DNA from 3 places in the Streptomyces sp. NPDC005866 genome. Region 3 is predicted to be linked to each of the others. Evidence: riboswitches for the same ligand, from Rfam matches in the RefSeq annotation. Region 3 holds a riboswitch; each other region holds the start of a gene.
What was found. Region 3 has a riboswitch for thiamine pyrophosphate ahead of thiO (glycine oxidase ThiO). Riboswitches for the same ligand answer to the same signal wherever they lie in the genome.
Positions count from the first base shown of each region.

Region 1 (3,271 bases), on a different contig from region 3:
GTAGTTGAAGAAGACATGGGCGAGCAGGATGGCCCAGACGGTGGTGTCCAGTCGTACGCCCCACAACGCGTCGAGCAGACCGCCGCGCCCGACGAGGGCTAGGAAGGCGGTCCCCACGACGACGGTCGGCAGCACGAACGGCACGGTGACAACGGCCCGAAGCACCTGCTTGCCCGGGAAGTCGAGGCGGGCGAAGGCATAGGCGGCGGGCAGCGCGACGAGGAGGGTGAGCGCGGTGGAGGCGAGCGCCTGCCAGGTGGTGAACCACAGCACGTGCCGGATGTCGGACTGGCCGGCGACGTCGGCGATCCGCCCGAACCGCCACACCCCGTCGACGTTCAGCCCGCGCGTGACGATCGCCGCGACCGGCCAGGCGAAGAAGACGGCGAAGAACGCGACGGGCACGAGCATCAGCCCGAGCCGCGCCGCCCTCCCGCGCCGGCCGGAGGCCGTCACTTCAGAACGAGTGACGTCCACGACTTGACCCACTGGTCACGGTTGGCGGCGATCTTGTCGGGCGCCATGGTCTCGGGGTTCTTGGCGGCGGGACCGTACTCGGTGAACTCGGCCGGCACGCCGGCCCCCTCCACCACCGGATAGACGAACATGTTCGACGGCATGTCCTCCTGGAACTCCTTGGAGACCAGGAAGTCGATGAGCGCCTTGCCGCCCTTGGTGTTCCCGGCGTTGCTCAGCAGCCCGGCGAACTCGATCTGCCGGAAGCAGGTGCCGGTCGCCACGCCGGTGGGCGCGGTGCTGGGCTTCGGGTCGGCGTAGATGACCTCGGCGGGCGGGGAGGAGGCGTACGACACGACGAGCGGCCGGTCGCCGCCCGCCTTCTTGCCGCCGGCCGAACCGGAGAACTCCTCGTTGTAGGCCTGCTCCCAGCCGTCGACGACCTTGACGCCGTTGTCCTTGAGCTTCTTCCAGTAGTCCTGCCAGCCGCTGTCCCCGTACCGGGCGGCGGAGCCGAGCAGGAAGCCGAGCCCCGGCGAGGAGGTGGACGCGTTCTCCGTGACGAGGAGGTTCTTGTACTGCGGCTTGACGAGGTCGGCGTAGGAAGTGGGGGGAGTCAGCTTGTGCTTGCCGAAGTAGGCCTTGTCGTAGTTGACGCAGATGTCGCCGTAGTCGATGGGCGTGACCCGGTGCTTGCCCGCGTCGAGTTGGTAGTCCTTGCCGACCTGGTCGAGGCCCTTGGCTTGGTACGGCTGGAAGAGACCGTTGTCGAGGGCGCGGGAGAGCAGGGTGTTGTCAACGCCGAAGAAGACGTCGCCCTGCGGGTTGTCCTTGGTCAGGATCGCCTTGTTGACGGCCTGCCCGGCGTCGCCGTCCTTGAGGACGTTCACCTTGTAGCCGGACTGCTTCTCGAAGTCCTGGAGCACGCTCTTGGAGACGGCCCATGAGTCGTGGCTGACCAGGGTGACGGTCTTGGAGGCCGCGGCGGAGCCGCCGTTCCCCGACCCGCACGCGGACAGCGTGACGAGGCCGAGCCCGACGGCCGCGGCCAAGAAGGTCTTGGTGTGCACTGGTGTTGTCCTCCTGGGATGGACCAGGAAGAGACGCGGCCCCGCCCGGTGGAACCACCCGGGCAGGGCGCAACAGCTTGAGTGATGACCGAACTTCCTACCCAGAATGACCTGGGCGAGGTTCAGAGGGTCTGCGGCCCGGTTGCCGCACTCTCAGCGCTGTGGCGCTCCCCTGTCGGAATATGAAGATGTCAGCGTATGCGGATGTGGGTGTATGACGATGTGGGTGTACGGCCCTCAGATTACCGCTCGGTGGCCGCGAGCTGACCACACGCCCCGTCGATCTCCTGCCCACGGGTGTCCCGAACGGTGACGGGCACACCGTGCGCGGCGATCGCCTCGACGAACGCCTTCTCGTCCTCGGGCCGCGAGGCGGTCCACTTCGAGCCCGGCGTCGGGTTCAGCGGGATGAGGTTGACGTGCACGGGCTTGCCCTTGAGCAGGCGGCCCAGCCGGTCACCGCGCCACGCCTGGTCGTTGATGTCCCGGATGAGGGCGTACTCGATGGACAGCCGGCGCCCGCTCTTCTCGACGTACTCGAACCCGGCGTCCAGCACCTCGCGCACCTTCCACCGGGTGTTGACCGGCACGAGGGTGTCACGCAGTTCGTCGTCGGGGGCGTGCAGGGAGATCGCGAGCCGGCACTTGAACCCTTCGTCGGCGAACCGGTGAATGGCGGGCACAAGCCCGACCGTCGACACGGTGATCCCGCGCTGCGAGAGTCCGAGCCCGTCCGGGGCGGGGTCGGTGAGGGCACGGATGGCGGTGACGACCCGCTTGTAGTTCGCGAGCGGCTCTCCCATCCCCATGAAGACGATGTTGGAGAGCCGGGCAGGACCGCCGGGCACGTCCCCGTCCCTGAGCGCCCGCATCCCGTCCACGATCTGGTGGACGATCTCCGCGGCGGACAGATTCCGGTCCAGGCCCGCCTGCCCGGTCGCGCAGAACGGGCAGTTCATCCCGCACCCCGCCTGTGAGCTGATGCACATGGTCACCCGGTCCGGGTAGCGCATCAGCACCGACTCGACGAGCGTGCCGTCGAACAGCCGCCACAGCGTCTTGCGGGTGGTGCCCTCGTCCGTCGACTGATGCCGTACGACGGTCATCAACTCGGGGAACAGCGCGTCCCGCAGCCGGTCCCGGGAGCCGGCCGGGATGTCCGTCCACTGCTCGGGGTCGTGCGCGTACCGCGCGAAATAGTGCTGCGAGAGCTGCTTGGCACGGAACGGCTTCTCACCGACCTCGGCCACGGCGTCCTTGCGCTCGGCGGGCGTGAGGTCAGCGAGATGCCGCGGCGGCTTCTTGGCTCCGCGCGGGGCGACGAAAGTGAGTTCTCCGGGTGCAGGCATAACCCTTCCAGTGTGGCAGATCAACTCCGGCGGCCCAGGCCAGAGCGGGGTGGGAGTGGTCACCCGTGGGCGGCCTCTGTCAGCTTTGGTCGGCATCGGACGGCCCAGGGACGGCCCGAGGGCGTGTGCTCTGCGATGGGATGATCTCTCCAGAGGGGTGCGAGTGGACAGGCTTGTACTGATGGAGTGGCTGGCCGAGCGCGGAGTCACAACCGTCTTCAAGGTCGACGGTGACCGCATGGTTGAGCGGAGGAGGCATGGATGGTCATCGTCAGCGGTGGGCCGCTTGGCGAGGACTCGTTCTTCCGTCCTGACCTGGCCACGGCAGACGCTTGCCTTGACTCGCTGCTCGCTCACCTGGAGGGCAAGGGTTGCTGTACTGCACGGCTGAGGATG
Region 1 covers NZ_JBEXWP010000034.1:51,962-55,232, reverse strand. The annotation lists gene ABZ396_RS36165 (iron ABC transporter permease) at 1-411, opposite strand, end outside; gene ABZ396_RS36160 (thiamine ABC transporter substrate-binding protein) at 453-1,526, opposite strand; TPP riboswitch at 1,603-1,710, opposite strand; gene rlmN (23S rRNA (adenine(2503)-C(2))-methyltransferase RlmN) at 1,769-2,875, opposite strand.
Region 1: it holds a riboswitch for thiamine pyrophosphate, as region 3 does, so the genes downstream of both, ABZ396_RS36160 (thiamine ABC transporter substrate-binding protein) here and thiO (glycine oxidase ThiO) in region 3, are expected to answer to the same signal.

Region 2 (3,271 bases), on a different contig from region 3:
CCGTGGATCAGGCCGGTGTTGTCGTCGGTGTTGCCGGTGAGCGCGGCCCAGTTGATGAACTCCGAGCCGAGGACGCCGATCAGGCACAGCGAGACCAGCGTGCCGAGGACCGCCACCGATGTCCGCGCGGAGAGCCCGTGGCACATGTACAGGGCGATCAGCATGATGGCGCTCGCTCCGATCACCGCCACCAGCAGCGGGTTGGAGCCCTGCAGGATCGCCGGGAGGATGAACAGGGTCAGCACCAGGAAGCTGACGGCCAGCGCGACCAGCGCCATGACACCGCGCAGGCGGCCCACCACCACGACGGCGAGTGCGAAGATCCCGGCCAGCAGCGCCATCGGGAACTTCCGGTTCACATCGGTGACCGAGTACTGCAGGTCCCTGGGCGCCGAGGGCTCGTACGCGACCACGACCTTCTCGCCCTCGTGCAACTGGCGTGACTGGTCGGGCTGCACGATCTCGTTGAACGTACGGCCCTTGTCCTTGCCGGTGTCGACGCGGATCGTCGCCTTCTTGCAGGTGCCGTTCTCCTCCTGCTGGGCGGAGCTGCCCTCGGCGGTGGAGGTGTCACCGGTCGCGCTGTCCCCGGAGGCGTTGACCGACTTGCAGCTGACTGAGACGACCTTGGTGACCGTGGCCGCCTGTGTCTGGCGGTCGAAGCCGACGCCGGTGCGCTCGTGGGGCGGGGCACCGCCGGGCCACAGCACCACCAGGCCGGCCACGACCGCGGCGGTGAAGGGGATGAGGATCGCCGCGATGACCTTGCGCAGGTGCTTGGAGACGGGCGCGGCGGGTCCGTGGCTGTGGCTGTGCGAGTGACCGTGCCCGTCGCCTGCTCCGGAGCCGCCCTGGCCGGGCCCCTGACCGGGCGGGTGACCGTGGGCATGGCCGTCGTCATGGCTGAGGCCGTTTCCGTGGTCGTACTGACGGCCGCCCTGCCCGTGGTCGTGTCCGTCACCGGCACCGTGGCCCCCGTGGCCGGTTCCGCCGCCCTGTGTGGCGCCGTTGCCGCGCCTCGGCTCAGGGGGCGGATAAGGGTGCTGCTGTGTCGTGGTCACCGCCCGATCATCGCAAGAACGGCAGGGGCCCTCTGTTCACCGCGCCCGAATTGACGCTAGCGTGGAGGCACCTTTGCACACGCGGGAGCTCGGAGCACCGGGCTGAGAGGGCGCTGACCTCCGTATTCGCGATGTTTCACGTGGAACGAGTGATGTTTCACATGAAACGCCGCCCGACGGAATCCGCTGCGTCGACCGCCGAACCTGTTACCGGGTAATGCCGGCGTAGGGAGTAGGTCTCATGACCAACGAGGACGCACGCACGCCTGCCTTCGGCCAGGACGAACAGCCCGTTGCGGGCGAATCGCCCCAGGAGGCCGGGAAGTCCATCGGCTGGCACAAGGGGTATGTCGAGGGCTCGCGCCCCGACCTCCGGGTGCCGGTCCGTCAGGTGCATCTCACCAACGGGCAGTCGGTGTCGCTCTACGACACCTCCGGTCCGTACACCGATCCGCTCGTCGAGACCGATGTCCGCAGGGGCCTGCCGCCGCTGCGGGAGAACTGGATCATCGCCCGTGGTGACACCGCCGAGTACGCGGGCCGGCCCGTCCGTCCCGAGGACGACGGGATCAAGCACACGGCGCCGCGTGGCGGGCTGCGCAACCTGGACGCCGTCTTCCCGGGCCGCCCACGCCAGCCGCGCCGCAGCCGGGACGGCGAGACGGTCACTCAACTGGCGTATGCCCGCCGGGGTGAGGTCACCCCGGAGATGGAGTACGTGGCCATCCGCGAGAACGTCTCCCCCGAGGTCGTCCGTGAGGAGATCGCGGCGGGACGGGCCGTGCTGCCGGCCAACGTCAACCACCCGGAGATCGAGCCGATGATCATCGGCAAGCGGTTCCTGGTGAAGGTCAACGCCAACATCGGCAACTCCGCGGTGACCTCATCCATCGAGGAGGAGGTGGAGAAGATGACCTGGGCGACCCGCTGGGGCGCCGACACGGTCATGGATCTGTCCACCGGACGCAACATCCACACCACCCGCGAGTGGGTGCTGCGCAACTCCCCCGTCCCCATCGGCACAGTGCCGCTCTACCAGGCCCTGGAGAAGGTCGACGGCAGGGCAGAGGAGCTGACCTGGGAGATCTACAAGGACACGGTCCTCGAACAGGCCGAACAGGGCGTGGACTACATGACCGTCCACGCGGGCGTGCGCCTGCCGTATGTGCCGCTCACCGCCAACCGCAAGACCGGCATCGTCTCGCGCGGCGGCTCGATCATGGCGGCCTGGTGCCTCGCACACCACAAGGAATCGTTCCTGTACGAGAACTTCGAGGAACTCTGCGAGATCCTCGCCGCCTACGACGTCACGTACTCGCTGGGCGACGGCCTGCGCCCCGGCTCCATCGCGGACGCCAACGACGAGGCGCAGTTCGCGGAACTGCGCACGCTAGGGGAACTCAACCGGATCGCCAAGCGTTTCGACGTACAGACCATGATCGAAGGCCCGGGCCACGTCCCGATGCACAAGATCAAGGAGAACATCGACCTTCAGCAGGAGATCTGCGATGAAGCTCCGTTCTATACGCTCGGCCCGCTGACCACGGACGTCGCACCGGCGTACGACCACATCACCTCCGGTATCGGCGCCGCGATGATCGCCTGGTGGGGCACGGCAATGCTCTGCTACGTCACCCCCAAGGAGCACTTGGGCCTGCCCAACCGGGACGACGTGAAGACCGGCGTGATCACCTACAAGATCGCCGCCCACGCGGCCGACCTCGCCAAGGGCCACCCGGGCGCGCAGGAGTGGGACGACGCGCTGTCCGACGCCCGCTTCGAGTTCCGGTGGGAGGACCAGTTCAACCTCGCCCTGGACCCGGACACGGCCCGCGAGTTCCACGACGAGACGCTTCCGGCGGGGCCGGCGAAGACGGCCCACTTCTGCTCGATGTGCGGGCCGAAGTTCTGCTCGATGAAGATCAGCCAAAGCATCACAGAGCGGTTCGGTGGTGCTGCGGCCGAGGGGGCGTCACCCGAGGAGGTCGCGGAGGGGATGCTCCAGAAGTCGAAGGAGTTCGCGGCCTCGGGCAACCGGGTGTATCTGCCGCTGGCGGAATAGTCGTTGCCGCACGGAACGACCCGCGCGTAGTGGACTCGTGGGTTCGGTGCGCCGGGCGCCATCTGGTCGCTCTTTCCTGGCAGGCTCCGCGCCGGGGTGAAGGAAACCTCGGCGCGGCCGCTGCGGCATCAGACGTTGGCGTAGCCGG
Region 2 covers NZ_JBEXWP010000003.1:263,402-266,672, reverse strand. The annotation lists gene ABZ396_RS06010 (YibE/F family protein) at 1-1,061, opposite strand, end outside; TPP riboswitch at 1,133-1,310, shown strand; gene thiC (phosphomethylpyrimidine synthase ThiC) at 1,303-3,123, shown strand; gene ABZ396_RS06000 (aldo/keto reductase) at 3,252-3,271, opposite strand, start outside.
Region 2: it holds a riboswitch for thiamine pyrophosphate, as region 3 does, so the genes downstream of both, thiC (phosphomethylpyrimidine synthase ThiC) here and thiO (glycine oxidase ThiO) in region 3, are expected to answer to the same signal.

Region 3 (3,271 bases):
CCCCGAGGACAAACGGATCGTCGGCCATGGCTCAGCCTCCCTGCACGGCGGTCAGGACTTCCACGCGGTCACCCTCGGCGAGCCCGGTCGTCGGCCACTCCGTACGCGGTACGACGGTCTCGTTGACCGCCGCGGCCACCCCGGACGGCGCGGCCGTGAGGGACTTCACGAGCGTGTCGAGAGCGATGCCCGGCTCGATCTCCCGGCGCTCCCCGTTGACGGAGATGTTCATGCGGTCTGCTCCACGAGTACGCCAGGGACGGGGCCGAAACGCTTCGGCGAGAACGGACGGGCCTCCTCCGGCAGCTCACCGCCGACCAGCAGCTCCGCCATCACGTCTCCCGTGACCGGCGTGAGCAGCACCCCGTTGCGGTGGTGCCCGGTGGCCAGCAGCAGCCCGTCGAGGCGGGTCGGCCCGAGCAGCGGCGCGTTGTCGGGGGATCCGGGGCGCAGCCCGGCCCGGGTCTCGGTCAGCGGCAGCTCGGTGATGCCGGGCACCAACTCGTGCGCGTCGCGCAGCAGCTCGTAGACACCCCCCGCCGTGACCGTCGTGTCCCAGCCCAGCTCCTCGCTCGTCGCCCCGACGACCAGCTCGCCGTTCTCCCGGGGCACCAGGTAGAGATGGCCGCCGCGCACGACGGCCCTTACGGTCCGGCTGAGGAACGGCGCGTACCGCGCGGGCACGGTCAGCCGGAGCACCTGCCCCTTCACGGGCCGCACCGGTGGCAGCACGTCCTCGGGCACGCCCGCCAGCCGCCCGCTCAGACTGCCGGCGGCGAGCACGACCCGGTCCGCGCCCAGCAGGTCTCCCGCGCGCGTGACGGCACCGGCCGCCCCCTCCCGTACCACCTCCAGGCGCTCGGCCCAGTCGCGGTGGAAGACCACCCCGGCCCGCTCGCACGCCGCCACCAGCGCGGCCGCCAGCCGGCGCGGGTCGATCTGGTGGTCGCCGTCGACCCGCAGCCCGCCGCGCACGCCCGGCGCGAGCATCGGCTCCAGGCGCCGGCACTCCCGCCCGGACAGCCACTCGGAGTCCAGCCCCGACTGCTGCTGGAGGGCGTGCAGCTCACGCAGGTTTGCGCGGTCGTCGGCGTCCAGCGCGACCGCGAGCGTGCCGCAGCGCCGGTAGCCGAGGTCATGGCCGGTCAGCTCGGTGAGCTCGGCGGCGAAGTCGGGATAGCGGCGGGCGGAGGCCAGATTGAGCCCCAGCAGGGTCTGCTCGCCGTAGTGCAGTTCGGTGACCGCGGCCAGCATCCCCGCCGCGACCTGCGCGGCCCCGCCGCCGGGCTCGGGGTCCACCACGGCGGTGGCGAGCCCGCGCTGCGCGGACCGCCAGGCCGTGACCAGGCCGATGATTCCGCCCCCGATGACGAGGACGTCGGACATACGTGTGGACATGGGCGTCCAGCCCCTCCCTTCGCCGGCATGACCCGGATCAGGTTCGTACGGTCGGAGGCCGCCAGCCTCCCTCTCAGCCCGGTGCGTCCGGACTCCCGCGAGTGCTTGTACGTTGGCCACCCTAGTCCGTGCCGCTTTCCGCAGTAAGGGAGCCTCCTTCCGTGGCCAGTTCGCTCGACGGTCTGACACTCGCCCCCGTCGCGGACCAGGCCCCAGGTCAGGTGGGTATCGGCACCCGGTTCGCCTACCACGAGCAGGACGGCGAGATCTGGGCCGACTACGCGGGCGGCGACGTCGTGCGCGGACATCTGGTCGGCACCCGGACGGGGGACCGGCTCGACTTCCGCTACGTCCAGCTGAGGCGGGACGGGACCACCTCGTCCGGACACTGTGTGTCGACGGTGGTCGAGTTGCCGGACGGACGGGTACGGCTGGAGGAGACCTGGGAGTGGGAGTCGCAGCCCGGCGCCGGGACGAGCGTTGTGGAACAGGTCACTCAGCACGCCCCCTGACTGACTCCTTGTCAGTTGTCTATCGTTCCTGACTATGGTGATCAGGTGAGCGAGCAGACGCAGCGACGGGGCACGTCACAGGCGCGACGCGTGGTCGTCGTGGGCGCGGGCATGGCCGGGGTGCAGACCGCCGTGGCCCTGCGCGAGCAGGGGTTCGCCGGCACCGTCACACTGATCGGCGCCGAGCCGCATCAGCCGTACGACCGGCCGCCGCTGTCCAAGGCGGTGCTGCTCGGCAAGGCTGAGGGCTCCGCCTTCGAGGTCGACTTCGAGGCGCTCGGTATCGAACTGACGCTCGGCCGTGAGGCCCTCGGCGTGCGCCCCGCCGACCGTGAGCTGGACACCGAGGCCGGACCGGTGCCGTACGACGTCCTGGTGCTCGCCACCGGTGCCGAGCCGATCACGCTGCCCGGCACCGAGGGCGTGCCCGGCGTCCATCTGCTGCGCACCCTGGACGACGCCGAGCGACTGCGGCCCGTGCTCGCGCGGCAGCACGACGTCGTGGTGGTCGGCGCGGGCTGGATCGGCGCCGAGTTCGCCACCGCGGCCCGGGAGGCCGGCTGCGCGGTGACCGTCGTGGAGGCCGCCGACCGTCCGCTCGCGGGAGCGCTCCCCGCCGAGGTGGCCGCGCCGATGACCGCCTGGTACGCCGACAGCGGCGCCGAACTGCGCACGCACGCGCGCGTGGCGCATGTCGAACCCGGCGCGGTGGTGCTCGACGACGGCTCGCGGGTGCCCGCGGGCGCCGTCGTGGTCGGGATCGGCGCCCGCCCCGCCACCGCCTGGCTGGCCGGCTCCGGCATCGAACTGGGCGCGCACCGGGAAGTGGTCGCCGACGACCGGCTGTGTACCGGCGTCCCGGACGTCTACGCGGTCGGCGACTGCGCCTCCTTCCCGTCCGGCCGCTACGGCGAGCGCCTCCTGGTCCACCACTGGGACAACGCCCTGCAGGGCCCGCGTACGGTGGCCGCCAACATCCTCGGCGAGTCCGGCGCGGTCTACGACCCGGTGCCGTATTTCTGGTCGGAGCAGTTCGGCCGTTTCGTGCAGTACGCCGGCCACCATCCCGTGGCCGACCGCCTGGTCTGGCGCGGTGACCCGTCCGGCCCCGCGTGGACGGTGTGCTGGCTCCGCGAGGACCGCCTGGTAGCTCTCCTGGCCGTGGGCCGCCCGCGTGATCTGGCCCAGGGCCGCCGCCTGATCGAGGCGAACACCCGAATGGACGCCGAGGCCCTGTCCGATCCCGCCCGCCCCTTGAAGAACGCCACTGCAGCGCCCCTCTAGGGGCGCGGGGCCATGACATGTGCGGCTCCGCCAGGTGGGCGCGATCAGCCCCCACAGGGCCGCACCCGAACGACGCC
Region 3 covers NZ_JBEXWP010000005.1:10,248-13,518, forward strand. The annotation lists gene ABZ396_RS09015 (thiazole synthase) at 1-28, opposite strand, end outside; gene thiS (sulfur carrier protein ThiS) at 32-232, opposite strand; gene thiO (glycine oxidase ThiO) at 229-1,398, opposite strand; TPP riboswitch at 1,396-1,507, opposite strand; gene ABZ396_RS09030 (hypothetical protein) at 1,560-1,910, shown strand; gene ABZ396_RS09035 (FAD-dependent oxidoreductase) at 1,956-3,194, shown strand.